DNA from 4 places in the Micromonospora sp. MGP-C2 genome. Region 1 is predicted to be linked to each of the others. Evidence: riboswitches for the same ligand, from Rfam matches in the RefSeq annotation. Region 1 holds a riboswitch; each other region holds the start of a gene.
What was found. Region 1 has a riboswitch for cobalamin ahead of AC3CF1_RS21205 (ABC transporter substrate-binding protein). Riboswitches for the same ligand answer to the same signal wherever they lie in the genome.
Positions count from the first base shown of each region.

Region 2: it holds a riboswitch for cobalamin, as region 1 does, so the genes downstream of both, AC3CF1_RS00615 (ribonucleoside-diphosphate reductase subunit alpha) here and AC3CF1_RS21205 (ABC transporter substrate-binding protein) in region 1, are expected to answer to the same signal.
Region 3: it holds a riboswitch for cobalamin, as region 1 does, so the genes downstream of both, cobN (cobaltochelatase subunit CobN) here and AC3CF1_RS21205 (ABC transporter substrate-binding protein) in region 1, are expected to answer to the same signal.
Region 4: it holds a riboswitch for cobalamin, as region 1 does, so the genes downstream of both, AC3CF1_RS00585 (CbtB domain-containing protein) here and AC3CF1_RS21205 (ABC transporter substrate-binding protein) in region 1, are expected to answer to the same signal.

Region 1 is NZ_JBYMEN010000002.1:4,611,176-4,618,823, forward strand. Features, by position in the region: gene mqnE (aminofutalosine synthase MqnE) at 1-981, shown strand, start outside; gene AC3CF1_RS21185 (hypothetical protein) at 1,005-1,442, shown strand; gene AC3CF1_RS21190 (DUF4229 domain-containing protein) at 1,516-1,812, shown strand; gene AC3CF1_RS21195 (C39 family peptidase) at 1,912-3,249, opposite strand; gene AC3CF1_RS21200 (M14 family metallopeptidase) at 3,461-5,341, shown strand; cobalamin riboswitch at 5,498-5,620, shown strand; gene AC3CF1_RS21205 (ABC transporter substrate-binding protein) at 5,705-6,634, shown strand; gene AC3CF1_RS21210 (FecCD family ABC transporter permease) at 6,753-7,648, shown strand, end outside.
Region 2 is NZ_JBYMEN010000002.1:251,888-259,535, forward strand. Features, by position in the region: gene AC3CF1_RS00610 (enolase C-terminal domain-like protein) at 1-1,042, opposite strand, end outside; cobalamin riboswitch at 1,413-1,629, shown strand; gene AC3CF1_RS00615 (ribonucleoside-diphosphate reductase subunit alpha) at 1,822-4,149, shown strand; gene AC3CF1_RS00620 (ribonucleotide-diphosphate reductase subunit beta) at 4,206-5,201, shown strand; gene AC3CF1_RS00625 (MerR family transcriptional regulator) at 5,198-6,109, opposite strand; gene eno (phosphopyruvate hydratase) at 6,228-7,493, shown strand; gene AC3CF1_RS00635 (arsenate reductase ArsC) at 7,525-7,648, opposite strand, start outside.
Region 3 is NZ_JBYMEN010000002.1:987,369-995,016, reverse strand. Features, by position in the region: gene AC3CF1_RS04270 (MBL fold metallo-hydrolase) at 1-365, opposite strand, end outside; cobalamin riboswitch at 693-869, shown strand; gene AC3CF1_RS04265 (hypothetical protein) at 910-1,149, opposite strand; gene cobN (cobaltochelatase subunit CobN) at 1,182-4,850, shown strand; gene AC3CF1_RS04255 (magnesium chelatase subunit D family protein) at 4,907-7,063, shown strand; gene cobO (cob(I)yrinic acid a,c-diamide adenosyltransferase) at 7,120-7,648, shown strand, end outside.
Region 4 is NZ_JBYMEN010000002.1:240,777-248,424, forward strand. Features, by position in the region: gene AC3CF1_RS00565 (GH92 family glycosyl hydrolase) at 1-3,869, shown strand, start outside; gene AC3CF1_RS00570 (phosphotransferase) at 3,964-4,623, shown strand; gene AC3CF1_RS00575 (histidine phosphatase family protein) at 4,667-5,287, opposite strand; gene AC3CF1_RS00580 (CbtA family protein) at 5,284-6,054, opposite strand; gene AC3CF1_RS00585 (CbtB domain-containing protein) at 6,045-6,248, opposite strand; cobalamin riboswitch at 6,284-6,430, opposite strand; gene AC3CF1_RS00590 (ABC transporter permease) at 7,084-7,648, shown strand, end outside.

The DNA of each region.
Region 1 (7,648 bases):
AACGTCTGCTCGGCGTCCTGTGCGTACTGCTCGTTCCAGCGCAAGCCGGGCGAGAAGGACGCATACACGATGCGCATCGACGAGGCGGTCCGCAAGGCCAAGGAGATGGAGGATGAGCAGCTCACCGAGCTGCACATCGTCAACGGCCTGCACCCGACCCTGCCCTGGCGCTACTACCCCAAGGTGCTGCGCGAGCTGAAGGCGGCGCTGCCGAACGTCAAGCTCAAGTGCTTCACGGCGACCGAGGTGCAGTGGTTCGAGAAGATCAGCGGTCTGAGCGCCGACGAGATCCTCGACGAGCTGATGGACGCCGGTCTGGAGTCGCTGACCGGCGGTGGCGCGGAGATCTTCGACTGGGAGGTCCGGCAGCACATCGTCGACCACGCCTGCCACTGGGAAGACTGGTCGCGCATCCACGCCCTGGCGCACCGCAAGGGCATGAAGACCCCGGCGACGATGTTGTACGGCCACATCGAGGAGCCCCGGCACCGGGTCGACCACGTGCTGCGGCTGCGTGAGCTCCAGGACGAGACCGGGGGCTTCGCGGTCTTCATTCCGCTGCGCTACCAGCACGACTTCGTGGACTCGGCGGACGGCAAGATCCGTAACCGGATCCAGGCGCGCACCACGATGGCCTCGCCGGCCGAGTCGCTGAAGACGTTCGCCGTCTCCCGGCTGCTCTTCGACAACGTGCCGCACGTCAAGAACTTCTGGGTGATGCACGGGCTGTCGGTGGCCCAGCTCTCGCTGAACTTCGGCGTGGACGACCTGGACGGCTCCGTCGTCGAATACAAGATCACGCACGATGCCGACTCGTACGGCACCCCGAACACGATGCATCGCGAGGACCTGCTGCACCTGATCTGGGACGCCGGGTTCCAGCCGGTCGAGCGGGACACCCGCTACAACGTGGTCCGGGAGTACGACAAGGCCCCGTCGCTGGCCGAGCGGCGCGCCGAGCCGCAGCAGGTCTGGGCCTGAGCCACCACGTACCCTCGCAGTCGATGACCGAGCAACGCGAACCTGAGCAGCAGAGTGGGTTTCCCCGCCGGGACGCCGAGGGCCGCATCCGTACCCTCGGCGATCTGCTCGGGGTGTGCCTGGCCGGCCTGGTCATCGGTGTGCTGGCGTTGGTGTTGTTCGACTGGGCGTTCGCCTCGATCGGCGCCGGTGATTTCGGGCACACCAACGGCTGGCTGGCGGTGATCCTGCCGGCGTGGCTGTTCTGGGACGACTTCCGGGCCTGGGGGTTCGGCGCGGCCCGGGTGGTGGCTGCGCTGGTCGCCGCCGCAGTCGGGGTGTTCGTCGGGCTGCTGATCGCCGGTCTGGGCTCCGGGTTGCCACCGTTGCTCTCCGGCGCGTTGGCGGCGGCGGCGTTCACTGTGGCGTACGCGGCCCTCTGGTTCCCGGGCGTCCGCTGGCTGGCCCGCCGAACCGGCTGACCGCGACCGCCCGCCGGGCGGATCGACCCTCCCGCCGACATCGGCGGGCGACGGAGAGAACGGAGTGGTACGGGTGAGCGCCGCGCTCAAGTACACGCTGGGCCGGATCGGGCTGTTCGTCGCCGTGCTGGCGGGCCTCTGGCTGATCGACATGAACGTGTTCCTGAAGCTGATGTTGGCGCTGGCCTTCTCCGCCGCGCTCTCCTTCTTCCTGCTGCGCGGTTGGCGGGACGAGATGGCCGAGGAGATGGGCACCGCCGCCGAGCGCAGGCGCACCGAGAAGGAGCGCCTCCGCAGCGCCCTGGCCGGCGAAGACAACCCGAACCCCAACCCCACCCGCCCGGCCGAAGGCCCGGACGCTCCGCGTTGACCATGAAGTTATTGCCCGATCGCTCGGCGTGTCGGAGCAATAACTTCATGATCAACGGCGCGCCCCTGGCCCTGGCCCTGGGTGGGGTGGGTTGGTGGGTTACCAGTTGGTGGAGCCGGGGACCTTGGGCCAGGGCTTCGAGGTGGGCTTGATCAGGTACGCGATGCCGCCGGAGCCGCCGGAGACGCCGCCGCTGGCGTTGGTGCGCTTGGTCCGCAGCCAGATCTGCTCGAACTGCGCGCGCTTGTAGACGTTGCGCACCACGTCGTTGCTGGACGAGGCGGGGTCGTTGACGATCACGTCGCCGTCGGCGGTGAAGCCGACCACCACGAACAGGTGCCCGGAGGTGCCGTAGTTCGCCCCGTCCAGCTCACTGGCGAGGAAGGACTGGCTGGTCACGACGGGGATGCCGGCGGCGATGAAACGCTCCAGCTCGTCCAGCGAGTGCAGTCGGGTCACCCGGCCCTCCAGCCCCGGGAAGCTGGCCGCGTACGCGGTGTTGAACGGCCAGTTGCCGGCGCCGTCGTACGCGTAGTCGTAGGTCATCCGGGCCGCGTGGTTGACCGTCGGGTCGGGGTAGGTCGGGTCCACCCAGGAGGTGTCGGCCGCCGAGGGCTTACGACCCCAGTACTCGACCACCATCTCGGTGGAGGTGGGTGAGCACCAGGCCTCGCCTCCGCCGTCGTACTCGGGGTAGTGCCCGGAGTGCACGTTCTGCGAGTAGCGCGGCACCGGCAGCTCGACGCCCCAGGCGATGTGCCCGGCGCTCGGGGTCACGGTGAACCGGTCCGGCACTGTGGAACTCATCGCGCCGAGCATCCGCACCACAGGTGCGGCGGTCTGACCGGGTGCCCGGTAGAGGGTCAGCCGCAGCTGGTACGACCGCAGCAGCACCCCGGCGGTGGCGTCGTCGATGCTGAAGGTGTCGGTCCAGATCGTCGACCAGGGGTCACCCTGCCGGTTGACGCTGGTCCGCTTGATGTCGGTGTCGCCGGACGCCCAGCGACCCATGACGTACCACGGGGTCTGGTCGCCGCTGGTGTAGCTGCCCTGCATCTCCACCTGGATCCAGGTGCCGGCGGGGGTTTCCGCGTTCCAGGAGGCGATCAGCTCGCTGGCGTCGAACCCGACGCGGGTCACCGGTGAGGTCCAGGTGCCGTACTCCCAGGTGCGGGTGGTGCCGGTGTGCGGGTCGGCGTACTCGGTGGTGCCGGCCGGACGGGCCAGGGTGAGGCCCGCTCGGGCGCCGGGCACCACGCGGGTGCCGGACCGGCTGCCCCGGTGCCAGTCGGCGGGCCCGGACCAGTCCTGGAAGGTGATCTGCTCGTCGTGGGTGGCGGCGGGCGGGCGGGCCGCCGTCGCTGGCGCGCTGGTGGCGAGCAGGGTGAGCGCGGTGACGCCGGCGAGGGCGGCCGCGTGCAGGCGGGATCTGGCCATGGGTGCTCCGCGGTGTCGAGAGGGGCATCGTCGCTGGTCAGTTTCCCGCTTGGAGGGAAGTTTCGCCAGATGTTCCTGAGTGGAAAATCATTGCCGCCGGGATGATCGGCTCGGGATGGACAAGGCAGCGAAGGATATTGATATGACCATGTGACAGGTGGTGAAGTGTGCTTCACCGAGCGGGATCTCCCGCCCATCAAGGAGGTAGTTGATGGCCCTCCGCACGCCCATCCCTCTCCGCCGCGTCCTGGTGCTCGCCGTCGTCACCGGTCTGGGCATCGTCACCGTCGCCGCCGGTCCGGTCGCCGCCCGACCCGCACCGGACCGGTCCACCGAGCCGGCCGCCGCCAGCTACCGGGTGCTCGGCCCCCGGACCCTCGCCGACCGCAACGCGGTGGCCCGCACCGGAGCCGCCATCGACTACTCCGAACACGGAGTCCTGCACATCTCGGCGACGGCGGGTGAGGCCGCCGAGATCGGCAAGCTCGGCTTCCGGCTGGAACCGCTGGCCCCGCCGCCCAACGCCGAGCGCGGCGCCGGCGAGATCGGCACGATGGCCTTCCCGCCCGCCGACTCCAACTACCACGACTACGCGGAACTGACCGCCGTCGTGAACCAGGTCGTCGCCGACCATCCGGCGATCGCCCGCAAGATCAGCATCGGTTCGTCGTACGAGGGCCGCGACCTGATGGCGGTGAAGATCTCCGACAACGTCGGCACCGACGAGAACGAACCCGAGATCCTGTTCAACTCCCAACAGCACGCCCGTGAGCACCTGACCGTCGAGATGGCGATCTACCTGCTCAACCTCTTCACCGACAGCTACGGCTCCGACTCCCGGATCACCAACATCGTCAACGGCCGGGAGATCTGGATCGTGCCGACGGTCAACCCGGACGGCAGCGAGTACGACATCGCCACCGGGTCGTACCGGTCCTGGCGCAAGAACCGGCAGCCCAACAGTGGTTCGTCCAACGTCGGCACCGACCTGAACCGCAACTGGTCCTACAACTGGGGTTGCTGCGGCGGCTCGTCCGGCACCACCTCCTCGGAGACCTACCGGGGGCCGTCGGCGTTCTCCGCACCCGAGACGCAGGCGCTGCGCAACTTCGTCAACGGTCGGGTGGTCGGTGGCGTGCAGCAGATCAAGGCCAACATCGACTTCCACACGTACTCGCAGCTGGTGCTCTGGCCCTACGGCTACACGACGGCGAACACCGCGACGGGCATGAACGCGGACCAGTACAACACCTTCGCCACCATCGGCCAGCAGATGGCGGCCACCAACAACTACACCCCGGAACAGTCCAGCGACCTCTACATCACCGACGGGGACAGCCTCGACTGGATGTGGGCCACCCACAACATCTGGGCGTACACCTTCGAGATGTACCCGGGCTCCTCCGGCGGCGGCGGCTTCTACCCGCCCGACGAGGTCATCGGAGCGCAGACCTCGCGCAACCGGGAGGCGGTGCTGCTGCTCAGCGAGTACGCCGACTGCCCGTACCGGGCCATCGGCAAGCAGGCGCAGTACTGCGGCAGCGGCGGTGGCGGCACCACGGTCTGGTCGGACACGTTCGAAACGGCCACCGGCTGGACCATCAACCCGTCCGGCACCGACACCGCCACCCTCGGCGCGTTCGAGCGGGGCGCCGCCCAGGCGACCACGTCCTCCGGTGCCAAGCAGCTCACCCCGTACGCCGGATCCAACGACCTGGTCACCGGCCGGCTCGCCGGATCGGCGGCCGGTGACTACGACGTCGACGGCGGCGTGACCAGTGCCAGGTCCCCGGCGGTGACCCTGCCGTCGTCCGGCACGCTGAATCTCTCGCTGGCCTGGTATCTGGCGCACGGCTCGAACGCCTCGTCGGCGGACTACCTGCGGGTGAGCGTGGTGCACAACGGCGGCACCACCGCGCTGCTCACCCAGGCCGGCGCGGCGACCAACCGCAACGGGAGCTGGGCTGTGGCCAACCTCAACCTCACCCCGTACGCCGGGCAGTCGGTCCGCATCCTCGTTGAGGCGGCGGACGCCTCCGGCGCCAGCCTGGTAGAGGCGGCTGTGGACAACGTCACCATCACGTCCTCCTGATCGGGTGGGGCCCCGCTCCGCCCCGCGGGGCCCCACCACCCGTCTCCGAACACCACCAACTCGGACATACGCCCTCCGACGGTCACCGTGTGACGGTTCCGGGGGATCGACTCGCGGCGATCGGCGCGTGATCGATCCGGCACGTCCCGGCGGTGCGCTACCGTCTTACCGACCAGTCCGCAGCGAAGCCGGTGCGAAACCCGGCGCTGTCCCGCAACTGTGATGCCCCACCCGACGGTGGGGACGAGCCAGGTCGCCTGCGGATCGGTCGCGAAACGCGCTCTCGAGGAAGGGCGCCTCGTGGGCGGGCGTACGAAAGTCCTGTCGGCGAAGCACCACACTCCTCGACCGACAGGAGGCCCCATGTTCAGACGTACCCCTCGGCTCTTCGCCGCGACCCTCGCGGTCGCCGCGCTGGCCCTCGGCGCCTGCGCCGAGAAGGCCGACGACAAGCCGACCACCGGCACTGCGGCCGCCGCGTACCCGGTCACGGTCGGCGCGCTCACCCTCGACAAGCGCCCCGAGAAGATCGTCGCGCTGTCGCCGACCGCCACCGAGATGCTCTTCGCGATCGGTGCCGGCCCGCAGGTGACCGCCGTCGACGACCAGTCCAACTATCCGGCCGACGTGCCCAAGAGCGACATCTCCGCCTTCCAGCCGAACGCCGAGGCGATCGCCGGTAAGAACCCCGACCTGGTGGTGCTCTCCGACGACCGCAACAAGATCGTCGAGCAGCTCGGCAAGCTGAAGATCCCGGTGTACCAGACCCCGGCGGCCACCACCCTCGACGACACGTACCGGCAGATCACCGAGCTGGGCACGCTGACCGGGCACGCCGACCAGGCCACCGACGTCGCCAGCCGGATGAGGGACGACATCGCCAAGCTGGTCAAGGACGTGCCGCAGCGCGCAGAGAAGCTCACCTACTACCACGAGCTGGGCCCCGAGCTGTACAGCGCGACCAGCAAGACCTTCATCGGCACGCTCTACAGCCAGATCGGTCTGACCAACATCGCCGACCCCGCCGACGCGGACGGCAAGAGCGCCGGCTACCCGCAGCTGTCCCAGGAGTTCATCGTCAAGGCCAACCCGGACTTCGTCTTCCTGGCCGACTCCAAGTGCTGCCAGCAGAACGCCGACTCGGTCAAGGCGCGCAGCGGCTGGTCCGGGCTCACCGCGGTGAAGAACAACCAGGTGATCGCACTGGACGACGACGTCGCCTCCCGCTGGGGGCCGCGGGTCGTGGACCTGCTCCGGGTCATCATCGACGCGGTCGCCAAGGTGCCCGCGTGACCGTCGTCCGTCGGTGACCACAACTCCGCCTCCGTCCCGGCGGGCCGGGCTGCGATTCGGCAGCCGGCCCGCCGGGTCGGCGTCCGGGCCGTCGTCGTCCGCGCCCTCCGCCGCCCGGCTGCCGTCAAGGGCCCGGCCCGCCGGGCTGCGCAAGCGGTGGCTGGTCGCCGGGGTGTTCGCGGTGCTCGTCGCGCTCGTCGCCGGGGTGTCGCTCGGCCCGGTCAGCCTGCCCGCGGGCAGCGTCGCGGCCGAGCTGCTCAACCTGATCCCGGGGGTGCACCTCGACAGCGGTCTCTCCGAGCGGGAGATCGCGATCGTCACCGAGCTGCGGTTGCCCCGGGTGGTGCTGGGCCTGCTGGTCGGCGGGTTGCTCGCCCTCGCCGGCGGCTGCTACCAGGGCGTGTTCCGCAACCCCCTCGCCGACCCGTACCTCCTGGGCGTGGCCGCTGGCGCCGGCCTCGCGGTCACCGCGGCGATCGCCCTCGGCGGCGCCGGCCGGCAGGGCGCGATCTCCGGGCTGCCGATGACCATCCCGTTGGCAGCCTTCGCCGGGTCACTGCTCGCCGTCACGATGACCTACGTGCTCGGCGCGGCCGGCGGGCGCGGCGGTTCACCGGCGATGCTGATCCTGGCCGGAGTGGCGGTCTCCGCGTTCCTCTCCGCCGGGCAGACGTACCTGCTGCAGCGCCACTCCGACAGCATCCAACCGGTCTACTCCTGGCTGCTCGGCCGGCTGGCCACCGCGGGCTGGCACGACGTGCTGCTGGTGCTGCCGTACGCCGCTCTGACCACTGTGGTGGTGCTGCTGCACCGCCGCGAGCTGGACGTCCTCGCGGTCGGTGACGACGAGGCGAGGAGTCTGGGCCTGCACCCGCAGCGCACCCGCTACCTGTTGATCGCCGCAGCCTCCCTGGGCACGGCTGCGGCGGTCTCGGCGACCGGCCTGATCGGCTTCGTCGGCATCATCGTGCCGCACACCGTCCGGCTGCTCGCCGGGTCGAGCTACCGGGCGAT
Region 2 (7,648 bases), 4.4 Mb from region 1:
ACTTCGCGGCGAGGAGCAGCACGGCGACGATCTCGTTGATGCTGGCCAGCCGACCGGTGTCCAGCTGGCAGAAGTCGATGGCCCCGGCCTGGAACAGCTGCTTGAACATCACCCGGTTGTGACAGTGCTCGCCGGTGGCCACGCCGATGGGAGCGACAGCGCGGCGGACGGCCGCGTGGCCCAGGATGTCGTCGGGACTGGTTGGCTCCTCGATCCACAGGGGTGTGAACTGGGCGAGGGCCTTGACCCACTCGATGGCCTGGCCGACGTCCCAGACCTGGTTGGCGTCGATCATCAGGTTGCGGTGCGGGCCGAGGATCTCCCGGGCGATCCCACAGCGGCGGATGTCGTCGTCGAGGTTGGCGCCAACCTTGAGCTTGACGTACCCGTAGCCGGCGTCCACCGCCTCCTGGCAGAGCCGGCGCAGCTTGTCGTCGCCGTAGCCGAGCCAGCCGGCCGAGGTGGTGTAGGCGGGGTAGCCGGTGCGGTCGAGCTCGGCGAGGCGGTCGGCCCTGGTGCTCTCCTTGGCCCGCAGGATGGCCAGTGCCTCGTCCCGGGTCAGCGCGTCGGACAGGTAGCGCAGGTCCGCGATGGCGACGAGTTGCTCGGGGGACATGTCGACGAGCAGTCGCCACAGCGGCTTTCCGGCGAGCCGGGCGACCAGGTCCCATGAGGCGTTCAACACGGCGGCGAGGGACAGGTGGACGACGCCCTTCTCCGGCCCGAGCCACCGCAGTTGGCTGTCGGAGGTGAGGAGTCGGTAGACCGCGCCCATGTCCGCGGCCATCGTCGCCACGTCCAGGCCGACCAGAAGCTGCGCCTGGTGCACCGCGGCCGCGGCGACGATGTCGTTGCCTCGACCGATGGTGAAGGTCAGCCCGTGACCCGCGAGCGGCACGCCCACGCTGTCGACACCGTCGGTGTGCAGGATGACGTACGCCGCCGAGTAGTCGCCGTCCTTGTTCATGGCGTCGGACCCGTCGGCGGTCAGTGAGGTGGGAAAACGGACGTCCTCGACGGTGACGGCGGTGATCTGCGGCATGCGCTCCTCGCCCGGCTAGGCAAAAGATCGGATGATCACCCGGAGTATACGGAGGGCGGTTCTGGCGCGTCAACGACCTTGATCCACCCTGAAGGACGGACATCCACCGTCCCGGGGCCGTCGAACCTGGTCAATGTCCGAACCCGATCCACTGTGCCCATTGGCGCGATACATCAAATCTTTGCCGGTGTCGGCGGCCCGTGGGTCGTGTCGTGCCGTCAGTCGCACCGCCTGCGGCTGCTGCTGCCGTCGACGTGCCTCGCCGGCCGGGACGAACCCGCCCCGGTGCGGCTGGTGATCACCGTCACCGGCCCGGCCGCGACACGCCGGGACCGACATGTGGGGTGTGACAACGCCTGCATCCCTATATATGGTGTCGAGCGCAGCTGGTTCGACCGCTCATCCGGCGCGGTCGAGGCAAGAGGGAACCCGGTGGAAATCCGGGACTGTCCCGCAGCGGTGAGTGGGAACGACCGCCGTCATCAGCACTGGGCCACCAAGTGGCCTGGGAAGCGACGGCCAGTAGGAGACCGGCCAGCCCGGTTGTGCCCACGAGTCCGAAGACCTGCCAGCGCGCCGCGTACCCGCACCCGGGTGGGCGGCGGTCCGAGGCCGCGTGGGACGGCTGACGCCACCTGACCCACGCCGTGCCGGCGTGGCGTCCGTCGGTGTCTGTCTCCTCGCGTCCGGGCCACCAGGTCTCGAACTCCGAGGAGCGAGTGGTGACAGTCACCGAGGTAGTCCCCGTCAGCGGCGACGCGACAGTGCGGCGGACGCCGATGCAGGTCCGCAAGCGCAGCGGCGCCACCGAACCCGTGGACGTGAACAAGATCGTCCGGGCGGTCGAGCGGTGGGCCGACGACCTGACCGACGTCGACCCGATGCGCGTCGCCACCCGCACCATCAGCGGCCTGTACGACGGCGCGACGACGGCCGAGCTGGACCGGCTGTCCATCCAGACCGCAGCCGAGATGATCGGCGAGGAGCCGCAGTATTCGCGCCTCGCCGCCCGGCTGCTGGCCGGTTACGTCGACAAGGAGGTGCGTCGGCAGGACATCACCTCGTTCAGCGCGGCGATCCGGGTCGGCCACGCCGAGGGCCTGATCGGAGACGACACCGCCGCGTTCGTCGCCGCACACGCCACGATGCTCGACGCCACCGTCGATCCGGACGGTGACCGGCGATTCGAGTACTTCGGCCTGCGTACGGTGGCCGACCGGTACCTGCTGCGCCACCCCACCAGCAGGCTGGTGCTGGAGACCCCGCAGTACTGGCTGCTGCGGGTGGCCTGTGGTCTGTCCACCACGCCCGACGAGGCGACCGGTTTCTACCGGCTGATGTCCAGCCTGGCCTACCTGCCCAGCTCGCCGACGCTGTTCAACTCCGGCACCCGGCACACCCAGATGTCCTCCTGCTATCTGGTCGACTCCCCGCTCGACGAGTTGGACTCGATCTACCAGCGGTACGCCCAGGTCGCCAACCTGTCCAAGTTCGCCGGGGGCATCGGCATCGCGTACTCCCGGGTCCGGTCCCGGGGCGCGCTGATCCGCGGCACCAACGGGCAGTCCAACGGGATCGTGCCGTGGCTGCGCACGTTGGACGCGAGCGTCGCCGCGGTCAACCAGGGTGGCCGGCGCAAGGGCGCGGCCTGCGTGTACCTGGAGCCGTGGCACCCGGACATCGAGGAGTTCCTGCAACTGCGCGACAACACCGGTGAGGACGCCCGACGCACCCACAACCTGAACCTCGCCAACTGGGTCCCCGACGAGTTCATGCGCCGGGTCGAGGCCGACGAGATGTGGTCGCTGTTCGACCCGCACGAGGTGCCCGAGCTGCCCGACCTGTGGGGTGAGCGGTTCGACGCCGCGTACCGCGAGGCCGAGGCGCAGGGCCGCTACGTGCGGCAGGTCCCGGCGCGGGAGCTGTACGGGAAGATGATGCGGACCCTGGCCCAGACCGGCAACGGGTGGATGACCTTCAAGGACGCCGCCAACCGGTTGTGCAACCAGACCGCCGAGCCGGGCAACGTGGTGCACCTGTCCAACCTCTGCACCGAGATCGTCGAGGTGTCCAGCGACGCCGAGACGGCCGTGTGCAACCTCGGTTCGGTGAACCTCGCCGCCCACCTCACCGACGGTGGCATCGACTGGGAGCGACTGCGTGCCACGGTCCGTACCGCTGTGACGTTCCTGGACCGGGTCATCGACATCAACTACTACCCGACCTCGCAGGCGGCGGCGAGCAACCCCCGCTGGCGGCCGGTCGGGCTCGGGCTGATGGGCCTTCAGGACGTGTTCTTCGCGCTGCGGCTTCCGTTCGACTCGTCGGCCGCGCGGGAGCTGTCCACCAGGATCAGCGAGGAGCTGTACCTGACCGCGCTGGAGACCTCGGCCGACCTGGCGCGTCGCTTCGGCGCGCATCCGACCTTCGCGCAGACCCGGGCCGCGCGGGGTCAGTTGCAGCCCGACCTGTGGGGCGTCGAGGGCACCCAGACCGCGCGCTGGGACGCGCTGCGCGAGCGGGTCGAGGCGTACGGGCTGCGCAACTCACTGCTGGTGGCGGTCGCCCCGACCGCGACCATCGCCTCGATCGCCGGGTGCTACGAGTGCATCGAGCCGCAGGTGTCGAACCTGTTCAAGCGCGAGACCCTGTCGGGGGAGTTCCTGCAGGTCAACACCGCTCTGGTACGCGAGCTGAAGGCCCGCGGTCTGTGGACCGAGCGGATCCGGTCGGCGATCAAGCGGGCGGAGGGGTCGGTGCAGGACATCGCCGAGCTGCCGGCCGGCGTACGGGAGTTGTTCCGCACCGCGTGGGAGCTGCCGCAGCGCGCTTTGATCGACCTGGCCGCGGCCCGTGCCCCGTTCATCGACCAGTCCCAGTCGCTGAACCTGTTCCTGGCCGCACCGACCATCGGCAAGCTGTCCTCGATGTACCTGTACGCCTGGAAGGCCGGGCTGAAGACCACCTACTACCTGCGCTCCCGCCCCGCCACGCGGATCCAGCAGGCCACTGTCAGCGCTGTCGCGCCCGTCGCGCCCGTCTCCGTCGACGCGGAGGCGCTGGCCTGCTCGCTGGAGAACCCCGAGTCGTGCGAGGCCTGCCAGTGACCGCCGCCGACACCACCGCCGCCGACACCCGCACCACCGACACGAGGACCACGCACATGCTGCTCGACCCCGGGATGGACCTCACCCTCCGCCCGATGCGCTACCCGCACTTCTTCGACCGGTTCCGCGACGCCATCCGCAACACCTGGACCGTCGAGGAGGTCGACCTGCACGCCGACCTCGCCGACCTGGACAAGCTGTCGTCGGCCGAGCGGCACCTGGTCAGCCGCCTCGTGGCGTTCTTCGCCACCGGCGACACGATCGTCGCGAACAACCTGGTGCTCAACCTGTACCAGCACGTCAACAGCCCCGAGGGCCGCCTCTACCTGTCCCGGCAGCTGTTCGAGGAGGCCGTGCACGTCCAGTTCTACCTCAACCTGCTCGACACGTACGTGCCCGACGAGACCGAGCGCTTCGGGGCCTTCGCCGCCATCGAGAACATCCCCTCGATCCGTCGCAAGGCCGAGTTCTGCTTCCGCTGGATCAACTCGCTCAACGACCTGCGGGAGCTGCGGTCCCGGGAGGACCGGCGGACGTTCCTGCTCAACCTGATCTGCTTCGCCGCCTGCATCGAGGGGCTGTTCTTCTACGGCGCCTTCGCGTACGTCTACTTCCTGCGCTCCCGTGGCCTGCTGCACGGCCTGGCCTCCGGCACCAACTGGGTGTTCCGGGACGAGTCGATGCACATGGCGTTCGCGTTCGACGTGGTCGACACCGTCCGCGCCGAGGAGCCGGACCTGTTCGACGACGACCTCGCCGACCAGGTTCGGCGGATGCTCACCGAGGCCGTCGAGTGCGAGGTGCAGTTCGCCGAGGACCTGTTGGGCCACGGTGTGCCCGGTCTGACGCTGACCGACATGCGGGAGTATCTCCAGCACGTCGCCGACCGTCGCCTCGCCCAGCTCGGCATCGCCCCGCACTACGGGTCGACCAACCCGTTCGCCTTCATGGAGTTGCAGGACGTGCAGGAGCTGTCCAACTTCTTCGAGCGGCGCGTCTCGGCGTACCAGGTCGGGGTGAGCGGCACCGTCGCCTTCGACGACGACTTCTAGACGACCGATCCGGGGGCCTGGCGTCGCTTGGTGAGCCACCGCATCACGTGCAGGGGGTGCGACGCCGGGTCCGGAATCGGGTGGAAGACCTGTTCGACAACGCCGTCGGCGATGATCAGCGTCAACCGCTCGTAGAGCGTCATGTCACCGGCGGTGCGGGTCGGCAGACGCAGCGCGTCGGCGAGCGTCAGCCTCGGGTCGGGGATCAGCGGGTAGGGCAACCGCAGCCGGTGCGCGAGTTCCCGCTGGTATCCGGTCGACTGCGCGGACAGGCCGTACACCCGGGCGGCGCCGGCCGCGCGCAGTTCCGCGTGGTGGTCGCGGAACCAGGCGGCCTGCTCGGTGCTGCCCCGGGCGCCATGGACCTCCAGCAGCCCGTTGGGCAGGTCGACGCCCGGCCGTCCGGTCAGTGGGTACACGAAGATGACGGTGCGTCCGTCGCCGAGCGCACCGAGATCGACCGGGCGGCCGTCGGTGCCGTAGAAGGACAGGGGTGGCAGGCGGGTGCCGACCAGCGCGGTGGGGTCGGTGCCGACCGCCGCGCTGCCGGGCACGACCTGGGTCGCGGCCGCGTCGAGGCGGGCGTCCAGCGCGTCCCGCTGGGCGGTCAGTTTGCCGATCCGTTCCTGCAGGCCGGTGATGGTGCTGCGGTACGTGGCCACCGCCGCCGCGCACACGTCGGCGTCGTCGGCGCCACCGGCGATCGACTCGACGAACGGGCGGGTCTCCTCGACGGTGAGGCCGAGCGCCATCAACTCGCGGATCTGTGCCACCAGCCGCACCGCGATCGCGTCGTACTCCCGGTAGCCGTTGCCCAACCTCCGGGGCACGACCAGCCCGGCCGACTCGTAGTACCGCAAGGCCCGGACCGTCGTCCCGGTCCGTCGCGCCAGCTCACCCACCCGCATCCCGCGACCCTAAACCCGCACCCTGGGGTACGGGTCAACGTGTCCATCGTCGCGGTGCCAGGACCGCCGTTTCCTGCCAGTCTGGCGGCGAAAAGGCATCGTGAACAGGGAGTGTGTGATGACGGCAATCAGTCGGGTACGTGGTCGGCAGATTCTCGACAGCAGGGGCAATCCGACCGTGGAGGCCGACGTGGTCCTCACGGACGGATCGACCGGGCGGGCGGCCGTGCCCTCCGGGGCGTCGACGGGGGCGAACGAGGCGGTCGAGTTGCGCGACGGGGACCGCACGCGCTTCCACGGCAAGGGCGTCACGACGGCGGTCGGCGCGGTGAACGGTGAGATCGCCGACGCGGTGACCGGGCTCGACGCGGAGGACCAGGCCCTGATCGACGAGACGATGATCGCGCTCGACGGGTCGAAGGACAAGGGTCGACTGGGTGCCAACGCGATCCTCGCCGTGTCCCTGGCGGCGGCGAAGGCGGCCGCGCTGGCGCACCGGCAGCCGCTCTACCGCTACGTCGGTGGCGTCGGGGCTCGCCTGCTGCCGGTGCCGATGATGAACATCATCAACGGCGGCGCACACGCCGACAACCCGCTCGACTTCCAGGAGTTCATGATCGCTCCGGTCGGAGCGCGGACGTTCGCCGAGGCGGTCCGGATGGGCTCGGAGGTCTTCCACACCCTCCGGGCGTCCCTGGCGGCGGCCGGGCACAGCACCAACGTCGGGGACGAGGGCGGCTTCGCGCCGAACTTCACGGATGCCGACGAGGCGCTGCGTTTCGTGCTGCGCGCCATCGAGGATACCGGCTACGAGCCCGGCACCGACATCACGATGTGCCTCGATCCGGCCAGCTCGGAGTTCTTCCGCGACGGCGTCTACGACTACGTCGGCGAGGGGCGGGAGCGCACCGTCGAGGAGCACGTCGACCACCTGCTCGACCTGGTCTCGCGGTACCCGGTCAGCTCCGTCGAGGACCCGATGGCCGAGGACGACATCGCCGGTTGGAAGCGGTTGACGGCGCTGGCGGGGGAGCGGGTGCAGTTGGTCGGCGACGACGTCTTCTGCACCGACGTCGACCGGCTGCGCGACGGGATCGAGGGCGGTTACGCCAACGCGATCCTGGTCAAGGTCAACCAGATCGGCACGCTCACCGAGACCCTGGCGACGGTGGACGCCGCCCACAAGGCGGGGTACCGGGTGGTGATGTCACACCGTTCCGGGGAGACCGAGGACACCACCATCGCCGACCTGGCCGTGGGCGTCGGCTGCGGCCAGATCAAGACCGGCTCGCTGTCGCGCTCGGACCGCACGGCGAAGTACAACCAGCTCATCCGCATCGAGGAGGAGCTCGGCGACCGCGCTGTCTACGCAGGCAGCCGCTGAGGCACGGGACCGTGCGGCTGCCGTGCGCCCGTCAGGTCGTCTGGCTCAGCTCGGCGAGGAGCTTCTCCACCCGGGCGCGGATCTCGTCGCGGATCGGGCGGACGGCGTCGACTCCCTTGCCGGCGGGGTCCTCCAGCTGCCAGTCCTCATAGCGT
Region 3 (7,648 bases), 3.6 Mb from region 1:
CTCGGGCCGAGGCGGGGGTTGTGGCGTATCTGCTCGTCCAGGTAGTCGTGACTCCACGGTCGGGCGGCTTCGGCGCGCAGCAGCGGCACGGCCGTCTCGTGCCCGACGATCTCCACTCCCGGCCAGGCGCAGGCGCCCCAGACGTGGTCCCAGTGGTGGTGGGTGTAGACGAGCCAACGCGGGCGGGGTAGCCCGGCGGCGGTCAGCGCGGCCTGGATCTCGCGGGCGTGGGCGGGGCTCTGCCCGGCGTCGATCATCACACTGCCGCGCTCGTCGGCCACGACGGCGACGCCGGCCTGGACCGCCTCCGGGTCCGGATCGCCCGGGCAGAACCAGACACGGCCGGCGAGGTGGTGGAATCGCATGGCGACGATGGTGATCGACTCCCGGGATTGATCGCGGACGCTGCTCCGGTGGTCGCCGATCTTAGGTGACAGTGCCGCGTACCACCGCCCCCTCGGACGATCGGCGCAGGCCAGGGTAGGTGCTACCCCCCTTTGCTCTGCTTACCTATCTGCACCAGGCACGAAGCGTCACTGGTGCACATAGGTAAGCAGAGCAAAGGTCGTCAAGCATTGACCCCGGGCATTGCGACGTGCGGGGTTCAAGGTCGCAGCAATCGGTGAAACCCGATGAATGGCACCTGCTTGGCGGCGCTGGGGTCGGCGTTGACCGGCGGCGCGGCGGTGTGGCAGCATTCGCGGCCTGACGGCAGTGAAGGAAGTCGGTGCGATTCCGACGCGGTCCCGCCACTGTCACCGGGGAGCGATCCCCCCTCGTGAGTCACGGCCGTGTGTCTGCGGTTGGAAGGCCGGGGGAGAGCGTCGATCCGGAAGCCAGGATACTTCGGCCGTCGGGACGTACCCCAGGGCGTGGACACCCGAGGAGGACCCGATGACGCACGGCGTCTCATTCATCGACGATCATCGTCATGACCCGCATCGCGGGCGCCACACCGCACCCACGACCGGCCGGACCAGCATGCTCCGGGCCGGCCTCGTCGGCGTGCTCCAGGTCGCCCGCGTCGGCCACCGGGCCCGCTGAGCTGAGCGCCCGGCGCTGACCGGCCCCGACGCCCGCGTCGGCGAGCTGGCCGGCCGTCGTGCCGGCTGACGCCGCACCCACCCGCTTCGTCCAGGTCGCCTCCATGGCGGCCAGGGCGTCACTCTCCGGAGCCTGCCGTGCGCATCCTGCTGCTCTCCACCGCCGACACTGATCTGCTGGCCGCCCGCGCCAGCGGCGCCGACTACCGGCTGGCCAACCCCGCCCGGGTCGCCGCCGACGAGGTACCCGCCCTGCTCGACGGGGTCGACCTCGTCGTCGTACGCCTGCTCGGCGGCCGACAGGCCTGGCCGGACGGCCTCGCCGCGGTGCTCGCCACCGGCGTGCCGACGGTCGTGCTGGGCGGCGAGACGCTGCCCGACGCGGAGCTGATGGCCATCTCCACAGTGCCGTCCGGGGTCGTCACCCAGGCTCTGGCGTATCTGGTCGAGGGTGGGCCGGACAACCTCGGGCAGCTGGCCCGGTTCCTCTGCGACACGGTGCTGCTCACCGGCGAGGGGTTCGCCCCGCCCGCACCGACCCCGGCGTACGGGGAGCACGGCGAACACCCCACCGACCCGGACCGGCCCACAGTGGGGATCGTCTTCTACCGGGCGCACGCGCTCGCCGGCAACACCGGCTTCGTTGATGTGCTCGCGGACGCGGTCCACAAAGCCGGCGGCAACCCGCTGCCGATCTTCTGCGGTTCGCTGCGGGGCCTGACCACGGGCGCGGGCCCGCTGGGGCTCTTCGCCGTCTGCGACGCGCTGCTGGTCACCGTGCTCGCGGCCGGCGGCGCGGTCGCCGCCGACGCGTCCGGGGGCGGCGACGAGGACGCCTGGGACGTGGGCGCCCTGGCCGCCCTGGACGTGCCGATCATCCAGGCGCTCTGCCTGACCAGCACCCGTGAGCAGTGGGCCGGCAGCGACGCCGGACTGTCCCCGTTGGACGCGGCGATGCAGGTGGCCATCCCCGAGTTCGACGGCCGGATCGTCAGCGTGCCGTTCTCGTTCAAGCGGATCGACGCCGACGGGCTCTCGGTCTATGCCGCCGACGCCGAGCGGGCCGCCCGGGTCGCCGGGATCGCGGTGCGCCACGCCCGGCTGCGGTACGTGCCCAACGCCGACAAGCGGGTCGCCGTCGTCCTCAGCTCGTACCCCACCAAGCACTCCCGGGTCGGCAACGCCGTCGGGCTGGACACCCCGGTCTCGGCGGTCCGCCTGTTCGCCGAACTCGCCGAAGCGGGTTACGACCTGGGTGACGCGCCGCCGCCCGAGGACGGCGACGCGCTCATCCACGCGCTGATCGCCGCCGGCGGTCACGACGTGGAATGGCTCACCCCGGAGCAGTTGGCCGCCGCCGAGGCCCGGATACCGGGGCAGACGTACCGGCGCTGGTTCGACCAGGTCCCGGCCGAGCTGCGCGAACGGATGCGGGAACACTGGGGTGAGCCTCCCGGCCAGCTCTACACCGAGAGCGGCGACATCGTGCTCGCCGGGCTGCGCTTCGGCAACGTGGTGCTGCTCATCCAGCCGCCGCGCGGCTTCGGGGAGAACCCGATCGCCATCTACCACGACCCGGACCTGCCGCCGAGTCACCACTATCTGGCCGCGTACCGCTGGCTGGCCGCGCCGGTCGCCGACGGCGGCTTCGGCGCGGACGCCGTGGTGCACCTGGGCAAACACGGCACCCTCGAATGGCTGCCCGGCAAGGGCCTCGGTCTGGCCGCCGACTGCGCGCCTGACGCGGTCCTCGCCGACCTGCCGCTGGTCTACCCGTTCATCGTCAACGACCCCGGTGAGGGCACCCAGGCCAAGCGCCGGGCGCACGCCGTGGTGATCGACCACCTGGTGCCGCCGATGGCCCGCGCCGAGACCTACGGCGACCTGGCCAAACTGGAGCAACTGCTCGACGAGTACGCCACAGTGCAGGCCCTCGACCCGGCCAAGGTGCCCACCGTGCGGGCCCAGATCTGGGACCTCGTACGCGCCGCCGAGCTGCACCACGACCTGCACGCCGAGGCGATGCCCGACGCGGACGACTTCGACGAGTTCGTGCTGCACCTGGACGGGTACCTCTGCGAGGTCAAGGACGTGCAGATCCGCGACGGTCTGCACATCCTCGCCGACGCACCCACCGGTGAGCCCCGGGTCAACCTGGTCCTCGCGGTCCTGCGCGCCCCCCAGATCTGGGGTGGCGCCCGCGCCCTGCCCGGCCTGCGGCAGGCGCTGGCCGTCGCGTACGGGCTTGACGAGCAGGCGCTGCTCGCGGCGCCCGGGCAGCGGATCGCCCTCCCGGTGGCGCTGACCGACGTGGTGGACGGGCCGGCCGGCACCGCCGCCGACGCCGTGGACCTGATCGAGGCCCTCGCCCGGCGGTTGGTCGTCGGGATGGAGACGCTCGGCTGGGACGCCGAGGCCGTCGACGCGGTGGTCGCGGAGGTGACCGGCCAGCCGATCCCGGACGTCGCCGCCGTGCTGCACTTCGCGGCCACCGAGTTGGTGCCCCGGCTGGACCGGACCACCGACGAGCTGACCAACACCCTCGGCGCGCTCGACGGCCGGTTCGTGCCGCCCGGCCCGTCCGGCTCACCCACCCGCGGTCTGGTCAACGTGCTGCCCACCGGCCGCAACTTCTACTCCGTCGACCCCAAGGCCATCCCCAGCCGCAACGCCTGGGACGTCGGGGTGGCCCTCGCGGACTCGCTGCTCGCCCGGCACTTCGCTGACACCGGGACGTACCCCCGCTCGGTGGGTTTGACCGTGTGGGGCACCAGCGCGATGCGCACCCAGGGCGACGACATCGCCGAGGTGCTCGCGCTGCTGGGTTGCCGGCCGGTGTGGGACGAGCGGTCCCGGCGGGTCACCGGTATCGAGGTGGTGCCGACCGCCGAGTTGGGCCGGCCGCGCGTCGACGTGACAGTGCGCATCTCCGGGTTCTTCCGCGACGCGTTTCCGCACGTGGTGGCACTCCTCGACGATGCCGTGCGGCGGGTCGCCGCCCTGGACGAGCCGGAGGAGGAGAACTACCTGCGGGCGCACGTCGCCGCCGACCTCGCCGAGCATGGTGACGAGCGGCGCGCGACCGCCCGGATCTTCGGCTCGAAGCCCGGGGCGTACGGCGCGGGCCTGCTGCCCCTGATCGACGCGCGGACCTGGCGCAGCGACGCGGACCTGGCCGAGGTGTACGCCGTGTGGGGCGGCTACGCCTACGGCCGGGGCCTGGACGGGCGGGAGGCGCGCGCCGACATGGAACGCTCCTTCGCCCGGATCGCGGTGGCGGTGAAGAACCAGGACACCCGCGAGCACGACATCGTCGACTCGGACGACTACTTCCAGTACCACGGCGGGATGGTGGCGATGGTCCGTCACCTCACCGGCACGTCACCGCAGGCGTACGTGGGTGACTCGGCGATGCCGCACGACGTGCGCACCCGCACGCTGGGCGAGGAGACCCGGCGGGTGTTCCGGGCCCGGGTGGTCAACCCGAAGTGGATCGCCGCGATGCGCCGGCACGGCTACAAGGGCGCGTTCGAGCTGGCCGCCACAGTGGACTACCTGTTCGGCTACGACGCCACCGCCGGCGTGGTCGACGACTGGATGTACGAGCATTTGGCCGCCGCGTACCTGTTCGACGACACCACCCGCGAGTTCCTGGAGCAGTCCAACCCGTGGGCTTTGCGGGGCATCACCGAACGCCTGTTGGAGGCCGCCGACCGGGGGCTGTGGGCCAAACCCGAGCCGGCCACCCTGGACCGGCTGCGCGACACGTACCTGGCCAGCGAGGGCGACCTGGAGGACCGGGTGTGAGCGCGAGGAGTGAGCCGGTTTTGCGAGCCCCGCAGTCGTGATCGAAGGAAGGCACAGTGATCGTCAATTATCCGTTCAGTGCGGTGCTCGGCATGGCCGACATGCGGCTGGCGCTGCTGCTCAACGCGGTGTCCCCGGCGATCGGCGGTGTGCTGGTCCAAGGGGAGAAGGGGACCGCCAAGTCCACAGCCGTTCGGGCACTCGCCGCGCTGCTGCCGCCGGTCCGGCGGGTCGCCGGCTGCCGCTTCGGTTGTGACCCGGCCGAGCCGGACCCGGCCTGCCCGGACGGGCCGCATCCGGCCGGTGCCGCCGCCGAGACGCGTCCCGCCCGGCTGGTGGAGCTGCCGGTCGGCGCCGCCGAGGACCGGGTGGTCGGCTCGCTGGACCTGGAGAAGGCCCTCGGCGAGGGCGTACGCGCCTTCGAGCCGGGTCTGCTCGCCGCCGCCCACCGGGGGGTGCTCTACGTCGACGAGGTCAACCTGCTGCACGACCACCTCGTGGACCTGCTGCTGGACGCGGCGGCGATGGGCCGCAGCCACGTCGAACGCGAAGGCGTCTCGGTCAGCCACGCGGCCCGGTTCCTGCTGGTCGGCACGATGAACCCGGAGGAGGGGGAGCTGCGTCCGCAGCTGCTCGACCGGTTCGGACTCACCGTCGAGGTGGGCGCCAGCCGGGACCCGGAGGTCCGGGTCGAGGTGGTCCGCCGCCGGCTCGCCGCCGACGCCGACCCGGCCGGTTTCGCCGCCCGGTGGGCCGACGCCGACGCGGAGATCGCCGGCCAGGTGGCCGCCGCCCGACGCAGGCTTCCCGGGGTACGACTTCCGGACGCCGCGCTGCGGCAGATCGCCGAGGTGTGCGCCGCGTTCAACGTGGACGGGATGCGCGCCGACATCGTCACCGCCCGTACCGCGCTGGCCCACGCCGCCTGGCACGGCCGGGACCGGGTGAGCATCGACGACGTCCGGGTGGCCGCCCGACTGGCCCTGCCGCACCGCCGCCGCCGCGACCCGTTCGACACCCGCGGGCTGGACGAGAAGCGCCTGGACGAGGCGTTGCAGCGTGCCCAGGACGCCCACCCCGACGAACCGGACGACCCGGGCCCGGACGACGACGGCCCGGGTGGTGGCGGCCCATCAGGCGGTGGCGGCCCGGCCGGCGGTGGGGGGAGCGGCGGCGACGTGGTCGACCAGCGTGTACCCGGCCCGGCCGAGAGTGCGCCCGCCGAGGGTGACGCCGGCCCGGACGGGCGGACCGAGGTGCCGAGCGGAGCTGACGACGGCGGCTCGCCGCAGCGCCCGACGGACGACCCCGGCGGGCACGCTCAGCCCGGCGACCGGCACACCGCGGACGGTGGCGACGACCCGGACCAGGGGCGCAACGGCGGCGCCGACGGGCAGTCGGTGGCCGTACCCCGGGGTGGGCTGAAGGCGCGGGTGCTCACCGCGCCCGGTGTCGGTGACGGCGTGCCGGGCCGACGTTCGCGGGCCCGCACGGGGCGGGGGCGCACCACCGGGGCCCGGGTGCCGACCGGCCGGGTCGGGGCGCTGCACCTGCCGGCGACGGTCCGCGCCGCCGCGCCGCACCAGGCATCCCGGGGACGGCTGAGCGGCCCGCTGCGGTTGCGCCCGGACGACGTGCGGGAGGCGGTCCGGGAGGGGCGGGAGGGCAACCTGGTGCTGTTCGTGGTGGACGCCAGCGGCTCGATGGGTGCCCGGCAGCGGATGACCACCGTGAAGGACGCGGTGCTCGCCCTGCTCACCGACGCCTACCAGCGGCGGGACAAGGTGGCGGTGATCGCCTTCCGGGGCGCCGAGGCGCAGACGTTGCTGCCGGCCACCTCGTCGGTGCTGGCCGCCTCGACTCGGCTGGCCGAGTTGCCCACCGGTGGGCGTACGCCGCTGGCCGAAGGGCTGCTCGCGGCCGCCGACCTGCTGCGGGTGGAGCGCCTGCGCGACCCGTTGAGGCGTCCGCTCGTCCTCGTCGTCACCGACGGCCGGGCCACGGCGGGCAACCGCCCGCTGGACCGCGCCGCGGCAGCAGGGGCAGTGCTCGCGGCGACCGGTGCGCCCTGCGTCGTCGTCGACTGCGAGACCGGCCCGGTCCGCCTCAACCTGGCGCGTCGACTGGCCACCCAGTTGGGTGCCCCCCACCACCCGCTGGCCGCCCTCACCCACCCCGACACCCGCGGCAGCGCGCTTCCCGTCGCGGCGTGACGCCGGGCACCGATGACCGACCGCAACCGCAGGATCGCCCGAAGGAGAGAGTGCTGATGCCGCAGGGACAGCCGAGTGTGGTGCCCGCCGACGGGTTGACGACCCGGCAGCGGCGGCACCGACCGCTGCTGATCGTCCACAGCGGACAGATGAAGGGAAAGTCGACAGCCGCCTTCGGGCTGGCGTTGCGAGCCTGGACGGCCGGTCTGCCGATCGGCGTGTTCCAGTTCGTCAAGAGCGCCAAGTGGCGGGTGGGGGAGGAGAACGCCTTCCGGGCGCTCGGCGAGGTGCACGAGCGCACCGGCCAGGGCGCGCCGGTCGCCTGGCACAAGATGGGTGAGGGCTGGTCCTGGATCCAGCGCGGCGGCGACGCCGACCACGCCGCCGACGCCCTGGAGGGCTGGCGGCAGATCCAGCGCGACCTGGCCGCCGAGCGCTACGGGCTGTACGTGCTGGACGAGTTCACCTACCCGATGAAGTGGGGCTGGGTGGACGTCGACGAGGTGGTCGCCACACTGGCCGACCGGCCCGGCTTCCAGCACGTCGTCATCACCGGACGGGACGCCGACCCGCGCCTGGTCGCCG
Region 4 (7,648 bases), 4.4 Mb from region 1:
TGTTCGTGTCCGGTGCGTTCGACCGGGCGCCGACGGCAACCGCCGCGACCTCGGCCACCTTCGACGTCTCCACCACCCGGGAGGTGACGATGCGCCTCGCGACGTCGTTCCTCTCCGTCGACCAGGCGCGCCGCAACCTCGATCTGGAGGTCACCGGCAAGAGCTTCGACCAGGTCCACGCCGCCGCGACGGCGATGTGGAAGGACCGGCTCGGCCGGGTCGAGGTGCGTGGCGCCACCGAACCGCAGCTGGTCTCGATGTACTCGAACCTGTACCGGCTGAACCTCTACCCGAACTCGCAGTCGGAGAACACCGGCACCGCCGCCGCGCCGCGCTGGCAGTACGCGAGCCCGGTCTCGGCGCCGACCGGCGCGTCGACCCCCACCCAGACCGGTGCGAAGATCGTCGACGGGCAGATCTACGTCAACAACGGCTTCTGGGACACGTACCGCACCGTGTGGCCCGCCTACGCGCTGCTGTACCCGGACGTCGCCGCCCGGACCTCCGATGGCTTCGTCCAGCACTACCGCGACGGCGGTTGGATCGCCCGCTGGTCGTCTCCCGGCTACGCCGACCTGATGACCGGCACCAGCGCCAACGTGGCTCTGGCCCAGGCGTACCTCACCGGGGTCAAGCTGCCCGACCCGCTCGCGGCGTACGACGCGGCCGTCAAGGACGCGACCGTCGCGTCAGGGCGCAGCGCGGTCGGACGCAAGGGCATCGAGACGTCGCTGTTCCTCGGCTACACGCCGACCTCCACCGGGGAGTCGGTGTCGTGGGCGTTGGAGGGCTTCATCAACGACTACGGCATCGGCAACATGGGTGCGGCCCTCGCGAAGGACCCGGCCACGCCGAAGTCGGAGCGCGCCCGGCTCAAGGAGGAGTCGCGCTACTTCCTGGAGCGTGCCCGCAACTACGTCCACCTCTTCGACCCGAAGTCGAAGCTCTTCCAGGGTCGCGACGCCGCCGGTAACTTCCTCGCCGGCGACCCGCTGGACTGGGGTGGCGTCTACACCGAGACCAACGGATGGAACTTCGCCTTCACCGCCCAGCAGGACGGTCAGGGTCTGGCCAACCTGCTCGGCGGGCAGAAGGCGCTGCGGGACAAGCTCGACACGTTCTTCTCCACCCCGGAGAACGCCGACCGACCCGGCGGGTACGGCGGCGTCATCCACGAGATGATCGAGGCGCGCGCGGTGCGGATGGGTCAGCTCGGCATGAGCAACCAGCCGTCGCACCACATCCCGTACATGTACAACTTCGCCGGCGCGCCGGCGAAGACCCAGGCGACGGTACGGGAGATTCTGCGGCGCCTCTACGTCGGCAGCGAGATCGGCCAGGGCTACCTGGGCGACGAGGACAACGGCGAGATGTCGTCGTGGTACATCCTCAGCTCGCTGGGCATCTACCCGCTGCAGGCCGGGTCGTCCGAGTGGACCATCGGTTCGCCGCAGTTCACGAAGATGACGGTGCGTCGCACCACTGGCGACATCGTCGTCAACGCGCCGAGCAACAGCACCCGCAACGTGTACGTGCAGGACGTCAAGGTCAACGGCAAGAAGCAGCACGGTCTGTCCCTGGACGTGGCCGCACTCGCCAAGGGCGGCACCATCGACTTCCAGATGGGCCCCAACCCGTCCTCCTGGAGCAGCGGCAGGAACGACGCGCCGCCGTCGTTGACCAAGGGTGACCAGGCGCCGAAGCCGTTGCAGGACACCACCGGCCCCGGCCTCGGCACCGCGACCGCAACCGGCGGTCAGGACGCCTCGAAGCTGTTCGACGACTCGTCCACCACGCAGCTGACCTTCACCTCGGCGACCCCGCAGATCTCCTGGGCGTTCCGTGGCGGAAAGCAGAAGCCGACGTACTACACCGTCACGTCCGGGGCGAGTGCTGGCGATCCGGCGGACTGGCGACTGCAGGGCTCCAACGACGGCATCACCTGGACCACAGTGGACTCCCGCAGGGACCAGGTGTTCCGGTGGCGCAGTCAGACCCGCCCGTACACGATCGACAAGCCGGGTCGGTTCGCGCAGTTCCGTCTCGCGGTCACGAAGACCGTCGGCGCCGCGCAGACCAGTCTCGCCGAGATCGAGTTGCTCGCCGGTGGCGACGTGGCCATCGGAGGCGGCGACATCGCGGTGACCGCCGCGTCCGGCGTGCACGCAACGTCCGGCGTACCGGTCTCGGTGCCGCTGGCGTCCGTCACCGGTGGCACCGCGACCGGCTACCGGGCCACGATCGACTGGGGTGACGGCACACCGGTCACCGAGGGCACCGTGACGCTGAGCTCGCGGGCCGTCTACAACATCGGTGGGTCGCACACCTACGCCACGCCGGGCTACCACCAGGCGAACGTCACGGTGACCGACGGCGAGAGCCAGAGCTCCGCGACGGTCGGCGTCGAGGTGGCGTACGCCCCGACCTCCGGCCTCACCGCCGCGTTCGACACCGTCTGTGTCGGTGACGAAGGCGTACTCGCGGCGGACTGCGACGCCAAGTCGTGGGCGTACTCGCGGGCCGCCCTGGCGGCGGGCGGTGCGACGCAGGGCCAGCGGCAGCAGGTCCCGGGGACCGCGTTGCAGTTCACGCTGCCGGTGATCCCGGCCGGGCAGCCGGACAACGCCACCGGCAACGGTGCCACGGTCCTGCTCGACCTGCCGGAGGACGCGAAGAGCATCTCCTTCATCGGCGCCGGAACGCAGGGCAACCAGAGCACCACCGGCACGGCGAACTTCAGTGACGGCAGCACGGCCAGCATCCCGATCCAGATGAGCGACTGGACGCTGGGCGGCAACGCCAACGGCACCCCGTCCTACGGCAACATCGTCGTTGCCCGGACGGCGTACCGACTGCACGGCACGAGCCGGGACGGCGCCCAGCCGTTCCTGTTCGCGACCGCGCCGTACCAGATCCCGGCGGGCAAGACGCTGGTGTCGGTGACCCTGCCGACGCAGACCGGTGACCCCCGCTCGGCGGGCCGGATCCACGTGTTCGCCGTCGCCAACGACGGCACGCCGGCCCCCGCGCTGGCCACTGTCGCTCCAAAGGACCAGACGGCGAACGCCGGGCAGGCCCTCGCGGCGAACCTCGGTTCGGTGACCGGCGGCGTTCCCGGCACGACCGGCTACCGTGCCCGCGTCCAGTGGGGTGACGGCACGGCTCCGGACGACGTCACCATCGGTGCGTCCGGTGCGATGAGCGGGCAGCACACCTACACGCGGGAGGGCACCTACACGGTGCGCGTCACCGCGTGGGACACGCTGTCGAGCAGCACCGAGGCCTTCACCGTGACCGTCGCGCGAGGCGGCTCCCAGCCGACGATCGCGCTGTCGGCTGCCGGCGCCGTCACCACCGGCGGCACTGTCACCGTCGACGGCAGCGGGTTCGCCGCCGGCGAACAGGTGACCGTCAGCGTCGGCACCGACCCGGCCCGGGCCACGAAGGTCGCGGCCTCCGCGACGGGCACGGTCCGCGTCTCGGTCCCGACCTCCGGCGACGCACAACCCGGCCGGTACGCGGTCACCGCGACGGGCGCGTCGACGCGTACGCCGGCCACGGCCATTGTCCAGGTGACCGGGCAGGCCCAGGCGCCGACCTACCAGCCGCGGGTGGCACTGCTGACCACCTCGGGTCCGCGTGGCACGTCGATCACCATCGACGGTTCCGGGTTCGTTCCGAACGAGGCGGTCACGATCACCGTCGGGAACGGCCTCGCGGTCAGCACGGTTCGCGCGAACGGTGACGGTGTCATCTCCGGCGCGACGGTCAGCGTTCCGGGTGCGGCGAAGGCGGGCGCGACCAGCGTCACGCTGAGCGGTGAGAAGTCGGCGACGAAGGTGTCCCGGCCGTTCACCGTCACCGGCTAGCACTGAGCCGGGGACAGCGCAGCAGGGTGGGGCGGGCCGTGATCACGGCCCGCCCCACGCGCTTGTCGCGCAACCACTGTTAGCGTCGTCTGCCATGGCCGATCACGCGCTGCTCGCCTCGGGGCGCGACGCCGACGTCTACGTGCTCGACGAGTCGCGGGTGCTGCGCCGCTACCGGCAGGGCGGGGACAGCGCGCCCGAGGCGGCGTTGATGGCGTACGTCGCGGCCGCCGGCTACCCGGTGCCCATGGTGTACGAGGCCCGAGGGCCCGACCTGGTGCTCGAACGACTCGACGGCGAGACTCTCCTGGTGTCGATGCTCACCGGGCGCACCGGCATCGGCGCCGCCGCCGACCTGCTCGTGGGCCTGCACGACCGCCTCCACACCCTGCCGGCCCGCTTCAGCGTCGACCCGGCGGACCGCGTCCTGCACCTCGACCTGCACCCACAGAACGTCATGGTGACCTCGCGCGGGCCAGTGGTCATCGATTGGCGCAATGCGACCGAGGGGCCGGCCGACCTGGACGTGGCCATGACCGCTCTCATCCTCGCCGAGGTGGCGGTCAGTCAGGACCCGCAGGTCGCCGATCTTGCCCGGGACGGCCTCGACGCCTTTCAGCGACGCGCGCAGCCGCCCCGGGCCAGCCAACTACGGCGTGCGGTGGGTCAGCGCCGGGTCGATCCGGCGCTGACCGCCGTCGAGAAGTCCGCCCTGGGCCGTGCCGCCGCACTGGTCCAAACTCGGGAGGGTTGAAGCAGACCGTCCACCCGCGCTCAGCTCACTGCGGGCCCTGGATTCATGACCACACCATCGCGGAGTCGACCCACCTCGGCTCCGCGCCCAGTCGGAGTTGCCAGCGCGTGCCCTGGCTGGTGAGCCGGACGATCGCCAACGGCTCCACGTCCAGCTGTCGGTACGTCGCCGTCGGCAGCCCGAGGGCGTGCACGACCGCGACACGGATCACCAGCGGGTGGGTGACCGCGATGACCCGCCCGCCGGCTCGGTGCTGCTCGTCCAGCCAACTGCCGACCCGATCCCGCACGGCCGCGACAGACTCACCGCCGTGCGGAGCGGACTCCGGTGTGGACAGCCAGTCGTGCAGCGCCTGCGGCTGCGATTCAGCGATCTCCTCGAGCGACCGTCCGGACCAGTCGCCGTAGTCGCAGTCGGCCAACGCCGTCTCGATTGTCGGCAGCAGACTGAAGGCGGCGGCGGTCTGTCGAGCGGCCACCGCGGGGCTGGACAGGCAGGTCGCGTTGACGCCGATAGGCCCGCGCCGGTCCGGATCCGCCTGGGCCTGGGCGAGTGCGGCACGCAGGCCACCCTCGTCCAGGCCGTCGTCAGCGCCGCCGAAGCGGGCCCGGCGCAGGGCGGCGGTGTGACCGTGGGCGACCAGCCGGAGGCTGGTGGCGGTCACGTGCTCGGCAGTGCGGTGCCGACCCGGCGACGCCGCTCGTGGTGCATCAGGGCCGCGAACAGCAGGCCGATCCCGGTCCAGAGCACCACCTGGGTGCCGAGGGAGGCCAGTCGGAAGCTCCACAGCAGCGTCGCGGGGAAGTCGGTGGGGACCTCCTGGAACGACGGAAGCACCACGTAGGACGCGACGGTGACCAGCAGGAAACCGCCGACGGCTGCGGCGACGCGTTGCCACAGTGGCGCCTGCGCGCCGACTGACCGGTAGCCCAGCGAGCCCGCCCACACGGCCACCAGACCGAGCACCACCATCAGCAGGTAGGTGGCGGTGCGTTGGTTGATGGTGGCCGGGTCGCCGACCGCCGGTGGGTTCGCCGGGTACTTGAGGAACGGCACGATCACCGCGCCGAGCAGCGCCGCACCGGCCAGCAGCAGGCCGGAGCGCCCGTCGTCGTCGGTCCGCCGCCGACGGGCCAGCAGGACGTACGCCGTGGCCAGCAGACCGCCCATCGCGGCGCCGAACAGTGCGGTGGCCAGGAAGAGCCCGCCGCGCTGGCCGCTCCGGGTGACCAGGGCCTCGTCGTGCTGGTGCCCGCCAGCGGCGGGTTCGGCGTGCGAGGCCGCCTCCTCGATAGCGATGGCGGCCTCGACGTGCGGTTCGCCGGCGACGTAGGCGAACGTTCCGGCGAGCAGGCCAGCGATCAGGCCGGCGAGCAGGCCGCGGACGAGGACGGCGAGGAACGGGGGAGCGGTGGTGGCGTTCAGTGGCACGGAACACCGAGCAGGTGCCGGCCGTCGTGCATGAGCTCGTGCAGGTACGTCCCGCTGCGCGACACCGCACCCTGGTCGAACGCGACGAGGTAGGCCAGCAGGGTGAGCGCGACAACGGTCGCCAGGACCGTCCACAGAAGACGCGTGGTGCCAGCGGGATTCACCAACGGCTGGCTGGACGTGGAGCTGGACATATGATCACGAACCTCCCCGGGGATGACGCGTCCCCATCGCAAGGCTGCGGACGACCGAGCGTCCTGGCTCGCGGGCCCCATTTCTAGGTGGGGGAACCGCTCACAGTGGCGCGACCGCGCCGGAATCACACCGGCTTCCCTCGCGTCGCCGCAGATAGTGGGTCGACGGTATCGGTGCCGCCGCAGGCGGTCAACCCGGCCCCGCAGTGGGTGAAGCACCTGTGCCCGAGGATTCAGCGCCGCCCGATTCGTCAGATCAAAACCCGATCGCTGGCGGCGGGCATCGTCCGCCGCCGCCGAACCCGACGCGACGGCGAAGCTCTCCGAGCGGTGGCCGGGTGGACGGCGTGGCCTGGACGACTGTGGAACCGCGGCCCGCTGTCGAGCACGCGCTCGACAGCGATCGGCCCGGGCCGGCTGATTTTCGGCTCGGACCGGCCGGTGTGTCTGCTCGCCGCCTCGTGCACCGGCTGAGTCGGAACGAGGCGAGCGCGGCGGGCGTCGAAGGCATAGCATGTTATCGATAACAATCGGAGTGTGGCTCGTTGGCTCGCGGGGCGGCCATCGACAACAGATCATGCCGTTCTGGTCGGACGTAGGGCTCCGAAGGCTCGCGTAACGACGGCAAAACATGGTCGCAAGACCTTGGCAACACACGTACGTGCATGGCATGGTAACGCCTGATCAAGGGAAACATCCGACCTATCTCCATGGGTGGTGCGGGCTTCGAGTCCGTCTCTCCCTGCCGAGGAGGCTCGGCCGGTCACCGGTGCTCCGCTCGCCGACGGCTCTCCCGTCGCGTGCGGCGCCACGCTTGGGGAGGTCAGGGCCGACGATGAGCACCGTCGAGGCAACCACCGGCACGCAGCACGGCACGCCCAGCGACTGGTTCCGGGAACGGATCTCCCACGCCGTCTCCGAGCTGACCGCCGCCACCGCGCTCGTCGTGCTGTTCATCGTGTTGAGTTTCGCCAGTCCCTACTTCCTGACCGCCGACAACCTCTTCAACATCGGGGCGCAGACCGCGGTGATCGCCATCATCGCCACGGCGCAGACGATGGTCATCATCACGAAGGGCATCGACCTCTCCGTGGGATCGGTCGCCGCGCTCGCCGGCGTGGCGGGGGCGCTGGTCGTACGCGACCTCGGCTTTCCACTCTGGGCGGCGACGGCGGTCGCGATCGGCGTCGGCGCACTGGCCGGGCTGCTCAACGGGCTGCTGGTGACCGTGGCTCGGATCCCACCGTTCATCGCGACGCTGGGAACGATGTCCGTCGGACGAGGGCTCGTCTTCATCATCACCGGGGCGGTCGGCGTCTACGGCCTGCCCCGATCCTTTCAACTGCTCGGCAACGGGGAGATCGTCGGCATCCCGTTCGCCGTGGTGATCACCGTTCTGG